4 regions of the Massilia sp. NBRC 108631 genome follow, and region 4 is predicted to be linked to each of the others. Evidence: riboswitches for the same ligand, from Rfam matches in the RefSeq annotation. Region 4 holds a riboswitch; each other region holds the start of a gene.
What was found. Region 4 has a riboswitch for cobalamin ahead of AC6H42_RS21025 (TonB-dependent receptor). Riboswitches for the same ligand answer to the same signal wherever they lie in the genome.
Positions count from the first base shown of each region.

Region 1: it holds a riboswitch for cobalamin, as region 4 does, so the genes downstream of both, AC6H42_RS06835 (CoA-acylating methylmalonate-semialdehyde dehydrogenase) here and AC6H42_RS21025 (TonB-dependent receptor) in region 4, are expected to answer to the same signal.
Region 2: it holds a riboswitch for cobalamin, as region 4 does, so the genes downstream of both, AC6H42_RS09805 (cobaltochelatase subunit CobN) here and AC6H42_RS21025 (TonB-dependent receptor) in region 4, are expected to answer to the same signal.
Region 3: it holds a riboswitch for cobalamin, as region 4 does, so the genes downstream of both, AC6H42_RS32045 (TonB-dependent receptor domain-containing protein) here and AC6H42_RS21025 (TonB-dependent receptor) in region 4, are expected to answer to the same signal.

Region 1 covers NZ_BAAKJE010000061.1:34,852-37,811, forward strand. Annotated here, with positions in the region: gene AC6H42_RS06820 (thiamine pyrophosphate-requiring protein) at 1-288, shown strand, start outside; gene AC6H42_RS06825 (RidA family protein) at 398-844, shown strand; partial or broken gene AC6H42_RS06830 (hypothetical protein) at 880-987, opposite strand; cobalamin riboswitch at 1,244-1,461, shown strand; gene AC6H42_RS06835 (CoA-acylating methylmalonate-semialdehyde dehydrogenase) at 1,614-2,960, shown strand, end outside.
Region 2 covers NZ_BAAKJE010000075.1:65,976-68,935, forward strand. Annotated here, with positions in the region: gene AC6H42_RS09800 (hypothetical protein) at 1-1,004, opposite strand, end outside; cobalamin riboswitch at 1,103-1,320, shown strand; gene AC6H42_RS09805 (cobaltochelatase subunit CobN) at 1,389-2,960, shown strand, end outside.
Region 3 covers NZ_BAAKJE010000301.1:1,557-4,516, forward strand. Annotated here, with positions in the region: gene AC6H42_RS32035 (adenosylcobinamide-GDP ribazoletransferase) at 1-567, shown strand, start outside; gene AC6H42_RS32040 (histidine phosphatase family protein) at 572-1,225, shown strand; cobalamin riboswitch at 1,231-1,460, shown strand; gene AC6H42_RS32045 (TonB-dependent receptor domain-containing protein) at 1,527-2,960, shown strand, end outside.
Region 4 covers NZ_BAAKJE010000190.1:35,144-38,103, reverse strand. Annotated here, with positions in the region: gene AC6H42_RS21030 (M1 family metallopeptidase) at 1-707, opposite strand, end outside; cobalamin riboswitch at 769-1,023, shown strand; gene AC6H42_RS21025 (TonB-dependent receptor) at 1,088-2,960, shown strand, end outside.

The sequences.
Region 1 (2,960 bases), on a different contig from region 4:
CCGGATTTTCCGTACGCGGCGTACGGCGAGCTGCTCGGGCTAAAAGGCATCCGCGTCTCGCACCCGGACGACGTGGGCCCAGCCTGGGACGAAACGCTGCGCTGCGACCGGCCCTGCGTGCTGGAGATGGTGACCGACCCGAACGTGCCGCCGCTGCCGCCGGACGTGTCGCTCAAGCAGGCCCGCGCCTACTTTTCTGCGCTGCTCAAGGGCGACCCGGATTCGATTGCCATTATCAAGGCGACGATCAAGGAGACCTGGGATTCGTGGTTCCCGCCAAAGCCATAGCGCTTCTCTGACTATTGAGGGAAGCGACGCTTTAAATGGAACGCTATTCTTCGGTACCCGGTGCAAGGCAGCCCAGCCGCACCTCATTCATTCCAGAGAGCGAACCAAGATGTCAGTAGAAAAGCGATGTGAGAACTTAGGCGTGGCATGGGAAAAGGCCTTTGGCTACGTGCAAGCCGTCAAGGTCAAGGACACGGTCTATATTTCGGGCCAACTGAGCCATGATGGCGAGGGCGCGCTAGTGGCGCCGGCCGCTCTCGATGCACATGGCAAGCCTGTCGATTTTTCCAACATGGAAGCGCAACTGCACCAGACTTACCTCAATGGCATAGCGCTGCTGGCCCGCTACGGCGCCACCCTGGACGACGTTGTCGAAGAAACTTTGTACGTGCTCGATGTTGATGCCGCCTTTACTGCCGGCGCAAAAGTCAGAAAGGCGATGTATGGTTGCGACCAGCCCCAGTGCGCAAGCAATATCATCGGTGTATCAAGGCTCGCATTTCCTTCACAATTGGTGGAAGTCACCTTCCGTGCGGTTCTTCCCGATCGCGGCTGACGCGGTTGTGGCCTGCAAATGCACTGCTGCGGCACCTGCAGCACGCCAGCTAAACCGTGCGCCAGACTCCGGCCCGGGAAGCCTTGCGGCCGCATGTCCTCGAAGGGGTATGGCAGGCCGGGGAAGCGGCCGTCGGGCAGCGCCGCGCACCACCACCTGGCTGCCCAGCGCCTTCACCATGCGCATCGTGGTTGCCCGGTTCAGCGAGGGACGCGACTGCCGCAGCGCGGATAAAACATCCACAGGGCCGGATTCGATGAAACGATTCATGAAACGACACTCCCACGAATATTCAGTCAATTCAATGACTTGCACGCGATGCACGCGTTTTCGTGAGGCGATACTTTGCAAGGTCATGCGTAAAAAACAAATTACGTTTACGTAAACGTCATGTGTTGTGCTAATCTTTATTTAACAGGTGCGCCGGGCAAGTTCTTGTCCTGCGTTAAACGGGAAAGTGGTCGGCGCGTACCCATCATCGCGTGCCCCAAGCCCCTGCTGCCTCCGCAACGGTAGGCAAGTGCGGCTGCTTCATTCACGCCACTGGTCCACCAGACTGGGAAGGCGAAGCAGCAAGACTTGCAAGCCCGGATACCGGCCTGTTGATCTTCAGCGCCGCCCGCTCCATGGCGGCGCAGGGTCTGGCCACGTGCGGAAGGCGCGTGGCGGGTGCCGCGCGGCGGGAGACGCCGTTCGGCTTACTTTTGCAGACTGGCGGCACAACGCGCGCTTGAGACGTGCCCGCGCCGCCCAACAAGGAACGCACACCATGGCTACTGCTATTCCCACCGTCAAACTCCTCATCAACGGCGCTTTCATCGACTCGCGCACCGAGCACTGGAGCGATGTGGTCAACCCCGCCACCCAGGAAGTGATCGCCCGCGTGCCGCACGCCACGCCCGGCGAAATGGCGCAAGCCGTCGCCGCCGCGAAGACGGCCTTCCAGACCTGGCGCAAAACGCCCATCGGCGCCCGCGCCCGCATCTTCCTCAAGTACCAGGCCCTGATCCGCGAGCACATGGCCGAACTGGCCGCCCTGCTCACCGCCGAGCAGGGCAAGACCCTGGCCGACGCCGAGGGCGACGTGTTTCGCGGCCTGGAAGTGGTGGAGCACGCGGCCAACATCGGCCAGCTGCAGATGGGCGAGCTGGCCAGCAACGTGGCCGGCGGCGTGGACACCTATACCGTGCACCAGCCGCTGGGCGTGTGCGCCGGCATCACGCCGTTCAACTTCCCGGCCATGATTCCGCTGTGGATGTTCCCGATGGCTATCGCCTGCGGCAATACCTTCATCCTCAAGCCCTCCGAGCAGGACCCGATGGTGACCATGCGCCTGGCCGAGCTGGCGCTGCAGGCGGGAATTCCGGCGGGCGTGCTGAACGTGGTGCACGGCGGCGCGGACGTGGTCAACGCCATCTGCGACCATCCCGATATCAAGGCCGTGTCCTTCGTCGGCTCCACTACGGTCGGCACGCATGTGTACCAGCGCGCCACGCTGGCCGGCAAGCGCGCGCAGTGCATGATGGGCGCGAAGAACCACGCCATCGTGCTGCCGGACGCGCACCGCGAGCAGACCCTGAACAATCTCGCTGGAGCGGCGTTCGGCGCGGCAGGCCAGCGCTGCATGGCGCTGTCGGTGGTGATCCTGGTCGGCCAAGCGCAGCAGTGGTTGCCGGACCTGGTGAAGAAGGCGCAGACGCTGTCCATCAACGCCGGCGCTGAGCCTGGCACCGACATCGGTCCGCTGATCTCGCGCAAGGCCAAGGCCCGCGTGCATCAGCTGATCGGCCAGGGCGTCGAGGAAGGCGCGAAGCTGGAGCTGGACGGACGAGCGCCGACCGTGCCCGGCTACGAAAGCGGCAACTTCGTCGGCCCCACCGTGTTCTCCGGCGTGACGCAGGACATGGCGGTCTACAAGGAGGAGATCTTCGGCCCGGTGCTGTGCGTGATGCACGCGGCCACGCTGAAGGAAGCCATCGCCATCATCAACGCCAACCCGAACGGCAACGGCACGGCACTGTTCACGCAGTCCGGCGCGGCGGCCCGCACCTTCGAGGAGGACGTGGATGCGGGCCAGGTCGGCATCAACGTGCCAATCCCGGTACCGGTGCCGCTG
Region 2 (2,960 bases), on a different contig from region 4:
TGCGATACCGCCGCGATGATGGACAGGTTCACCATGAACCAGGTCCAGAAATTGGCGCCCACCAGCACAAAGATCCCGATGTGCATCAGGTCGAACAAGGCAAACAGCACCAGCAGCAAGCGCCGGTTGGCGAACACCAGTATTGCCGCCAGCTGGATCAGGAACACGCCTATTGCGAACGGCCGTCCCGCCACCTGCAGCAGCGCCGACACCGCGCCGGTCAGCGCGCTCCAGTCGCCCCACAGCAGCTGCTTGTTGTGCAGCGCGACGTGGTAGATGTTGCGGTTCTCGTTATTGAGCGCCCAGTCCAGCACGCCGCCGTCCAGGCCGCCCTTGGCCAGCGATGAATGGAAATAGTTTGCCGCCTGCATGGCGATGGCGATGAACAGTATGGTCCAGTAAGGCGCGCTGCCGCCGATGCGGGGCCAGGTCGCCGGCCAGCGCCGCTTCGCCAGTTCCAGCGTGAGCACCGACAACGACAGGTAGACCGGCAGCTGTATCATCGGATTGACGTCGAGCAGGGTGTGGAAGGAGAAGCCGGTGATGTAGCCGGCGGCGTGCTTGATCCAGTAAATGTAGAAGCCGCAGTACAGCAGCCAGGCCGGGCGCCGCATGGACAGCAGCGCCGCCATTGCGGCCATCAGCCATGCCAGGTTGAGAATGGACTGGCTCCAGCCCTTGAAATCGTGCGCGACGGCGGGCAGCGAAGGGTAGAGCAGCAGGCTGTACACGCCGCACGCCATGCCCACGCCGCGCATCAGCGTGGCGAGCGGGCGCGGCACGGAAGCGTAGCTGACGCCGGAGGCGGCGAGGCAGGCGGCCGCCACGGCCATCAGCGCCGGCAGCGTGGTGGACGGGTACCAGCGCAGCACGTCCTCCAGCAGCCAATAGGCCTGGAACACGGCTGCCGAGAGCACGGCAACGCTGGCGATGACGAATGCGTCGGCCGCCGGCGCTAGCGGCATGCCGGACGGTTTTGCCGCACCATAAGCTGACGGTTCCATGGGCTTCCTTTGTCCGTGACATTCAACACTAACCGCCGGCCGCGCCGCCCGTCCACCGCAACGAACAGGTTTCATGACCAAGCTCAATACGGTAGAATCGCGGCATTAACGTGATTGGTGCCCTCCCGCTTGCCGGCTGGAGGGTGAAACGGGAAGCCGGTGACGCGCGGGATTTTCATCTCGCGCCAGTCCGGCGCAGCCCCCGCTGCTGTAAGCCTGACGACTTCGATCGAACGCCACTGTGCACCGCACGGGAAGGCAGGGTTGAGGAAGGATGAAGGCCAGCCAGAAGACCGGCCAGTCACGAAGATTGCGCAAGGCCCGGGGTGTGGCTTTGCCTGTTTTCCTGCGCGCCCGGCGCGCAGCTACTGGTTAAAGTTCAAATTGAGCACCTCCATACTCCTGCGGCTGGCCGCAGCGCTGTTGTGCGCCTGCGCCTGTGCGCACGCGCCGGCCGCCACCCTGTTCGCCATCGTCACCGAGCGCGCCGCGCCGGCCGCCATCGAGGCTGCGCACCGCCACCTGGCCAGCCATCCGCAGGACCGCATCGTGCTGCGCACGCCCGCCCAGTGGATGGCCGCCAGCGAGCGCGAAGCCGGCCTCTTGCTCAGGCAGGCCGACACGGTGCTGGCGGTGTCCCTGTTCGGCGATCCGGCGCGCCGCCTGAAAGAGGTGTTGCCGCGCCACGCCAGGCCGCAAACGCCGGTGCTGGCCTTCAATGGCGAAGCCAGTCTCAGCCTGATGAGCCGTGATCCGCACGCCAGGCTGCACGACTTCTCGCCGGACACGCTGCGCGAACTGTCGTCCGAGGCGCCGCCCGCAGCGGCCCTGAAGGCGGCCCAGGCCAACCCCGCCGCCAGCCGCTGGCTGGCCGCGCGCCGCGTGTGGCAGGCCGGCGGCGCCGACAATACGGCGGCGCTGTTCGCGCATTTGCTCAATCCGTCCGTGGCGCTGGCCGGCCCGCAGCCGGAACCGACGCTGCGCCTGCGCGTGGGCCAGCGCGAACTGACCGACGCGGCCGCGTGGGGCAAGGCCGCGCAACTGGGTCTGAAGCCGCGGCCCACCGTGGTGGTACTGGATCTGTCCAATATGGATAGCGCGGTTCCCGCCGCCGTGTGCCAGCGCATCGAACAGCGCGGCCAGCCCTGCGTGCAGGTGCTCACGCGCTGGGGCGGGGCTTCGCGCGAGGCGCTGGAGCGCCTGCCCGAGCTGATCGCGCCGGCGCAGCCGGCGGCGCTGGTGGTGCTGCAGGACTTCGTGGTGGGCGCGGCCGAGGGGCGCGAAGCGGTCACCGAAGCGTTCAAGCGGCTCAATGTCCCGGTGTTCAAGGCCATCCGCCTGTCCGACCGCACCGCCGTGCAGTGGCGCCTGTCGCCGGACGGCCTGCCGCCGGACTCGGTGCAATACCGCGTGGCGCTGCCCGAACTGCAGGGTATCGGCCAGCCCATCGTGGTGGCCGCGCTGGGCCAGGCGCAGCTGGACCGCCGCACCGGCATCGAGAACCGTCCGCCGGTGCTGCTGCCCGAGGAGGCCGACCGGTTGTCCGCGCGCGTGAGCCGCTGGCTGGCGCTGCGCGGCAAGGCCAATGGCGATAAGCGCGTGGCGCTGATCTATTACAACCATCCGCCGGGCCGCCAGAACATCGGCGCCGACAACCTGGACGTGCCGGCCTCGCTGTTCGACATGCTGCATGCGATGAAGAACGCCGGCTACATGGTGGGCACGCTGCCCGGCTCGCCGCAAGCGCTGCTGGACATGATCATGGCGCACGGCGTGAACCTGCCGGAGGACCGCGCCGCGCTGCGGGAGCTGAGCGGCACGGTAAACAGCGTCAGCGCTGCGGACTATGCGCGCTGGTTCGGCACCCTGCCGCCGCGCGTGCAGGGCGAGATGACCAGCGGCCTGCTGGGCCGCCTGCACGCCGACGTGCTGGAAGCGGAAGCCGCCGGCGAACGC
Region 3 (2,960 bases), on a different contig from region 4:
ATTTACGCCACCGGCGCTTTCCATGAAGACGGCTTTGCCGACATGTGCGACGGCTTCGGCGGCGGCATGACGCGCGAGCGCGTGCTGGAGATCATGAAGGATTCGCGCATTGGCGCGTACGGCGCGATCGGCACCATCTGCCTGCTGGCGGTGAAGTGCACGGTGCTGGCCATGCTGCCGCCCGCCACGGCGGTGGCCGCGCTGTTCCTGGCGCACCCGCTGTCGCGCCTCGCCGCCACCTCGCTGATCTGGCGCATGGAATACGCGCGCGCGGAAGGCAAGGCCAAGCCGATGGCGCAGGAGATGAGTGGGGACGAATTTGCCATCGCATGCGTCTGCACAGCGTTGCCTGCAGCGGCGATCGGCGCGGCGGGATGGCTGCCGTGGTTGTCCATTTGCGCCGCCTTGCTGGCCGCGCTGGCCGCAGCCGCCTGGCTGGGTCGCAAATGCGCACGCCGCATCGGCGGCTACACGGGCGACTGTTTGGGCGCGGTGCAGCAACTGGCCGAAGTGCTGATTTACCTGTGCGTGCTGGCCGGCCTTGGCCACGGCGCGTGGGCGGCATGAACACATGGGCAGCGGCGGCGCTGGCGCCAGCCCGGCCGCGTCGCGGCAGGGACAGGGGCAGCCGATGCGCCTGATCCTGGTCCGTCATCCGCAACCGCTGGTGGCGCCGGGCGTCTGCTACGGCAGCACCGACCTGGCCGCCGCGCCGCACGACGTCGCGCGCGTGCACGCCGCGCTGCTGGCCAGCGCCAGCATCCCGCCCGGCACGCCGCTCTACTCCAGCCCTTTACAGCGCTGCACCGCCCTGACTAGCCTGCTCGGCGCCCACACGCTGGATGCGCGCCTGGCGGAGATGGACTTCGGCGCCTGGGAGCGGCGCAGCTGGGACGATATCCCGCGCACCGAAGTGGATGCCTGGGCGGCGGACCTGGCCTGCTACCGTCCCGGCGGCGGCGAGAGCGTGCTGCAAGTGGCCGAACGCGTGGCAGCCTTCCGCGCCGAGCTGCTTGCCCGGCACAGCGGGGCCGCCTGCGACGGGCGAGCGCGCGGCGCGCATGAAGTTGCCATCATCTGCCACGCTGGCACGATCCGCCTGATGGTGGCGCTCGAGGCGGGCCTGCAAGGCGGCCTGCCGCTGGCCGAGATCGCGCTGCGGGCCGCCGCCTTGCCGCACAAGATCGCCTACGGCGAGACTGTCATTCTGGAAGCCGTGGCCTGAAGTCCGTATAATGGCGGGGTTTTGGTGCCCGCGCGCATGCCCATGCGCGCAGTTAAACGGGAAACACGAAGCCGCGCCCCTACCAGGAAAACGGCCAACGTGTGCTGCCCCCGCAACGGTAAACAAGTGTCGCCCACGGCGACAAGCTGCCTCCGACAAACCACTGTGCACTGCATGGGAAGGTAAGGCAGTTCAACTTGCGAGCCCGGATACCGGCCAAAGCAGGTGGATGCGCAGCGCGCATCTGTTCAATCCAGCCCACGGGGAAGTAGGCTGGTTGCATACTATACAAAGAAATACTATGAGCTTTCCTGTAATCCGGCACGCGGCCCTGACGTCGCTGGCCATGGCTATGGCCGCGCCTTCCTTCGCCCAGATCACCGTATCGGACGCCGTCATCGTCACCGCCACCCGCTCGGCGCAACTGCAGCGCGATGTGCTGAGCGACGTCGTCACCTTGCAAGCGGAAGACATCGCCCGTTCCGGCGCCGGCTCCATCACCGACCTGCTGCAGCGCCAGCGCGGCATCGAAATCGCCCGCAACGGCGGCCCGGGCACCAACTCCAGCGTCTACCTGCGCGGCGCCAATGCCAACCAGACCGTGGTGCTGGTGGACGGCGTGCGCATCGGTTCGATCACCTCCGGCACGGCCAGCTGGTCCGGCATTCCGCTGCAGGCCATCGAACGCATCGAGATCGTATACGGCCCGATGAGCACCCTGTACGGCGCCGACGCCATCGGCGGCGTGGTGCAGATCTTCACTAAAAAAGGCGCCGGTGCGCCGAACGTGGCCGCCTCCGCCGGCGTGGGCAGCGACCAGACCCGCAAGTACGACGCCAGCATTTCCGGTGCCAGCGCAGGCGACAACAGCTTCAGCTACGCCATCAGCGCCGGCCGTGAACAGTCGGACGGCTTCTCGTCCACCAAGCCAGGCACCAGCAACTACAACGCGGACGATGACGGCTACGAGCGCACCAGCACTTCCGGCCAGTTCGGATTCGAACTGGCCAAGGGCCACGACCTGGGCCTGGTATTCCTGAACAGCCGCACCAACGGCCAGTTCGACAGCGGCGCCAGCCGCTACGATACGCGCAGCCAGACCAAGCTGGCCAACCTGGGCGTGTTCAGCAAAAACCAGGTCATGGACAACTGGTACAGCACCGTGCAGCTGGCCAAGGCAGAAGACACCTCGATCTCCGACACCGGCGTGGCCAGCTCCTACAGCCGCATCGACAGCAAGCAGACCGACGTCACCTGGCAAAACGACATCCGCATCGGCGAGGACACGCTGCAAGTGCTGTTCGGCCACCGCGAAGAGAAGGTGGTCTCCGGCTCCACGCCCGCACTGGGCAAGGTTCGCAAGACCGACTCCTACGCCGGTGCCTACAGCCTGAAGCGCGGCGCGCACCTGGCCACCTTCGGCCTGCGCGCGGACGACAGCTCGCAATACGGCACCAAGACCACCGGTTCGGCCGGCTACGGCTACCGCTTCAGCAGCGCGCTGCGCGCCAGCGCCAGCTTCGGCACCAGCTTCCGTGCGCCCACCTTCAACGAGCTGTACTACCCGGGCTTTGGCTACGAGAACAACAAGCCTGAGCAGGGCCGCAACGGCGAAGCGAGCCTGCAGTACGACGACGGCGTGACCGAATTCGGCGCCAGCATCTACCGCAACAAGCTGACCGACATGCTGGTGACCACCACGCCATGCCCGGACCCGACCCGCAAAGGCAGCTGC
Region 4 (2,960 bases):
GGCAGCTCCAGCACGCCGATCTTGGGGAACCACTGCGCCACCAGGTGGAAGCTGCCGAAGTAGCCGCTGCGGGCCAGCAGCCGTGGCAGCTGGCTGTGGAAGTCGATGGCGAGCGTGGTGCTGGCTCCCGCTTCCACCGGCTGCGGCAGGTCCAGGCGCACCACGGTGCGGTCGCTGGCGGGGCCGTCGTCCGGCTGCACGAAGGACTGCTCCACCCTGGCCCCGCCCTGCGTCACGCTGCGCAGGTCGATATGGCCCCAGTCGCCGTCCTTGGGATCGGTGCTGAACATGCCGCCGCCCATGGCGCGGTGCTCGGTGAAGAAGGTGGTGCCGGCGTGCTCGAAGGCGTTCAGGTAGAGGTGCAGGTAGACCGTGCGCACCGGCTGCGCGCTGCGGTTGCGCCAGGTGAGCTGCTGCTTGCCGTCCACCGTGTGCCTGACCGGGTCCAGCGTGGCTTCGATCCGGTAGTCCACCACGCGGTCCGACAGCGTGGCCTCGCCGCCCGTGCGCGGGCCGCCCCAGGCGTCCGGTGCGCTGGGCACCGTCACCGCGCCGGCCTGCGCCGGGGCGAAGGGAATGCCGGTGTCGGTGTAGGGCTCGGGGATGGCGATGACCTGGACTTGCGCCAGGGCCAGCGCTGCCAGCGCGGCTGCTGCGGCTGCCGTGCATATGACGGCGGCGAGCTTGCGGTAGGGGTGTGCGTTCATGCCCGCCACTATAAACCAAGCCAGTAATAAATTACCAACGTTATCAACTTTGTGCGCAGGAGTATAATGGCGGCGTTTTGGTGCCCGCGTCCATGTCCATGGATGCAGTTAAACGGGAAACACAAGGCAGCCAGCGCTCATCGGCAGCGCGGCGGCCAAGGTGTGCTGCCCCCGCAACGGTACGCAAGCGCCGCGCCCGGATTTCCGGTTCGCGCGGCAGGCTGGATCGACAACCACTGTGCAGCAGCGTCTGCGCCGGAAGGTGATCCCGTCCCGTCTTGCCAGCCCGGATACCGGCCAATCCAGGTGGAAGCGCGACAGCTTCCGTTGAATCCAGCTTGCGGGGACGCAGGCGGATGCTCACTACGCGTAAAGACACAATGAACAACTCGAATTCCCGCCGTTCGCCGGCACCGCTGGCGCTTGCCGTCGCCCTGTGCTTCTCCGCTCCTTCCGCCGCATGGGCCCAGGCCGCGGCCGAGGCGCTGGCCCCGGTGGTGGTCACCGGCGCCCGTTTCGACAGCGACCCCTCGCTGCTGCCCATCGGCGCCACCGTCATCAGCGCGGCCGAGATCCGCCGCTCCGGCGCCAGCGACGTCAACCAGGCCATCCGCAAGGTCGGCGGGGTGCTGGGCCACCAGAGCCTGGACGGCAGCCCCGATTTTGCGCTGGACCTGCGCGGCTTCGGCACCAACAGCAGCCAGAACATGGTGGTGATGCTGGACGGCGTGCGCCTGTCCGAGAACGAGCTGAGCTCGGCCATCCTGTCCACCATCCCGGTCGACTCGGTCGAACGCATCGAGATCACGCGCGGCGGCAGCAGCGTGCTGTTCGGCGACGGCGCCACCGGCGGCGTGATCCAGATCGTCACCAAGCGTCCCGGCGAACGCACGGCGGGCAGCCGTGGCAGCGTGTTCGGCGAAGTGGGCCAGTTCGGCCTGCGCGAGGGCCGCGCGGCGCTCACGCACGGCGTGGGCAACTGGGCCTTCGACCTGTCCGGCGGCGCGCTCGACACCGACAACTACCGCGACAACAACGCCTTCAAAGCGCGCAGCCTGAATGCCGGGGCGCAGCTGGCCTCCACCGACGGCCGCGCCGGCGTGCGCCTGTCGAGCACGCGCCAGGACTCGCGCTTCGCCGGCTCGCTGAGCCAGGCCCAGTTCGGCGCCAATCCGCGCCAGGCCAGCACGCCGGATGACTTCGGCTCGCTCGACAGCGACCGCTTCACCGCCTTCATTGAAGCCAAGGTGGCCGGCTACGACCTGGCCGCCGAGCTGTCGCACCGCCGCAAGGAGCTCGAAGCGACTTATGTTTTCCCCACCTCGACCTACCAGGTCGACTACGAAAGCAAGCAGACCCAGTTCTCGCCGCGCGTGCGCAAGCTGAGCCAGTTCGGCGGCGTGCTGAACGAGGCGGTGGCGGGCGTGGACTTCATCGACTGGACCCGCGACGCGAAGGGCGCCAGCCCGTCCAGGGCGACGCAGAAGTCGAAGGCGCTGTACCTGCGCGATGAAGTCAAGTGGGACGCCTTCCGCCTGGCCGCCGGCGTGCGCCGCGAATTGTTCGACAAGGCCAACACCGATCCGTCGCCGTGGTCGGTGGCCAATTACGACGTGATCCAGGGCCTGAACGCCTGGGATGTGCAGGGCAGCTACGCGCTGTCGCCGAAGGCCACGCTGCACGCCAAGATCGGCCACAGCTACCGCGTCGCCAACGCCGATGAAAACGGCTACACCCCGCTGCCGGACAGCGTGCTGCAGCCGCAGACGTCGCACGACCTGGAACTGGGCACCGCCTACACCGACGGCGGCAGCAAGCTGTCGGCGCGCGTGTTCCGGCACGAGCTGCGCAACGAGATCTTCTACGATCCGACCGCGGGCGCGTTCGGCTCCGGCGCCAACACCAACCTGGCGCCGACCAAGCGCCAGGGCTTCGAGCTGGACGCGAGCGTCGAGCTGGCGCGCGACTGGACCCTGAGCGGCCACTACCAGCGCGTGAAAGCCACCTTCACCGAAGGCGCCGTCGCCGGCCGTGAAATGGTGCTGGTGCCGAAGAACGTGCTGAGCGCGCGCCTGTCGTGGACCCCGGCCGACGGCCAGACCGCCGACATCGGCGCGCAGTGGGTGGACAGCCAGCGTTTCGGTTCCGATTTCGACAATAGCTGCGCCGCGCGCATCCCGTCCTACACCACGCTGGACGCCCGCTATGCGCGCAAGTTCGGTGCCTGGGAAGTGGCGCTGTCGGGCCTGAACC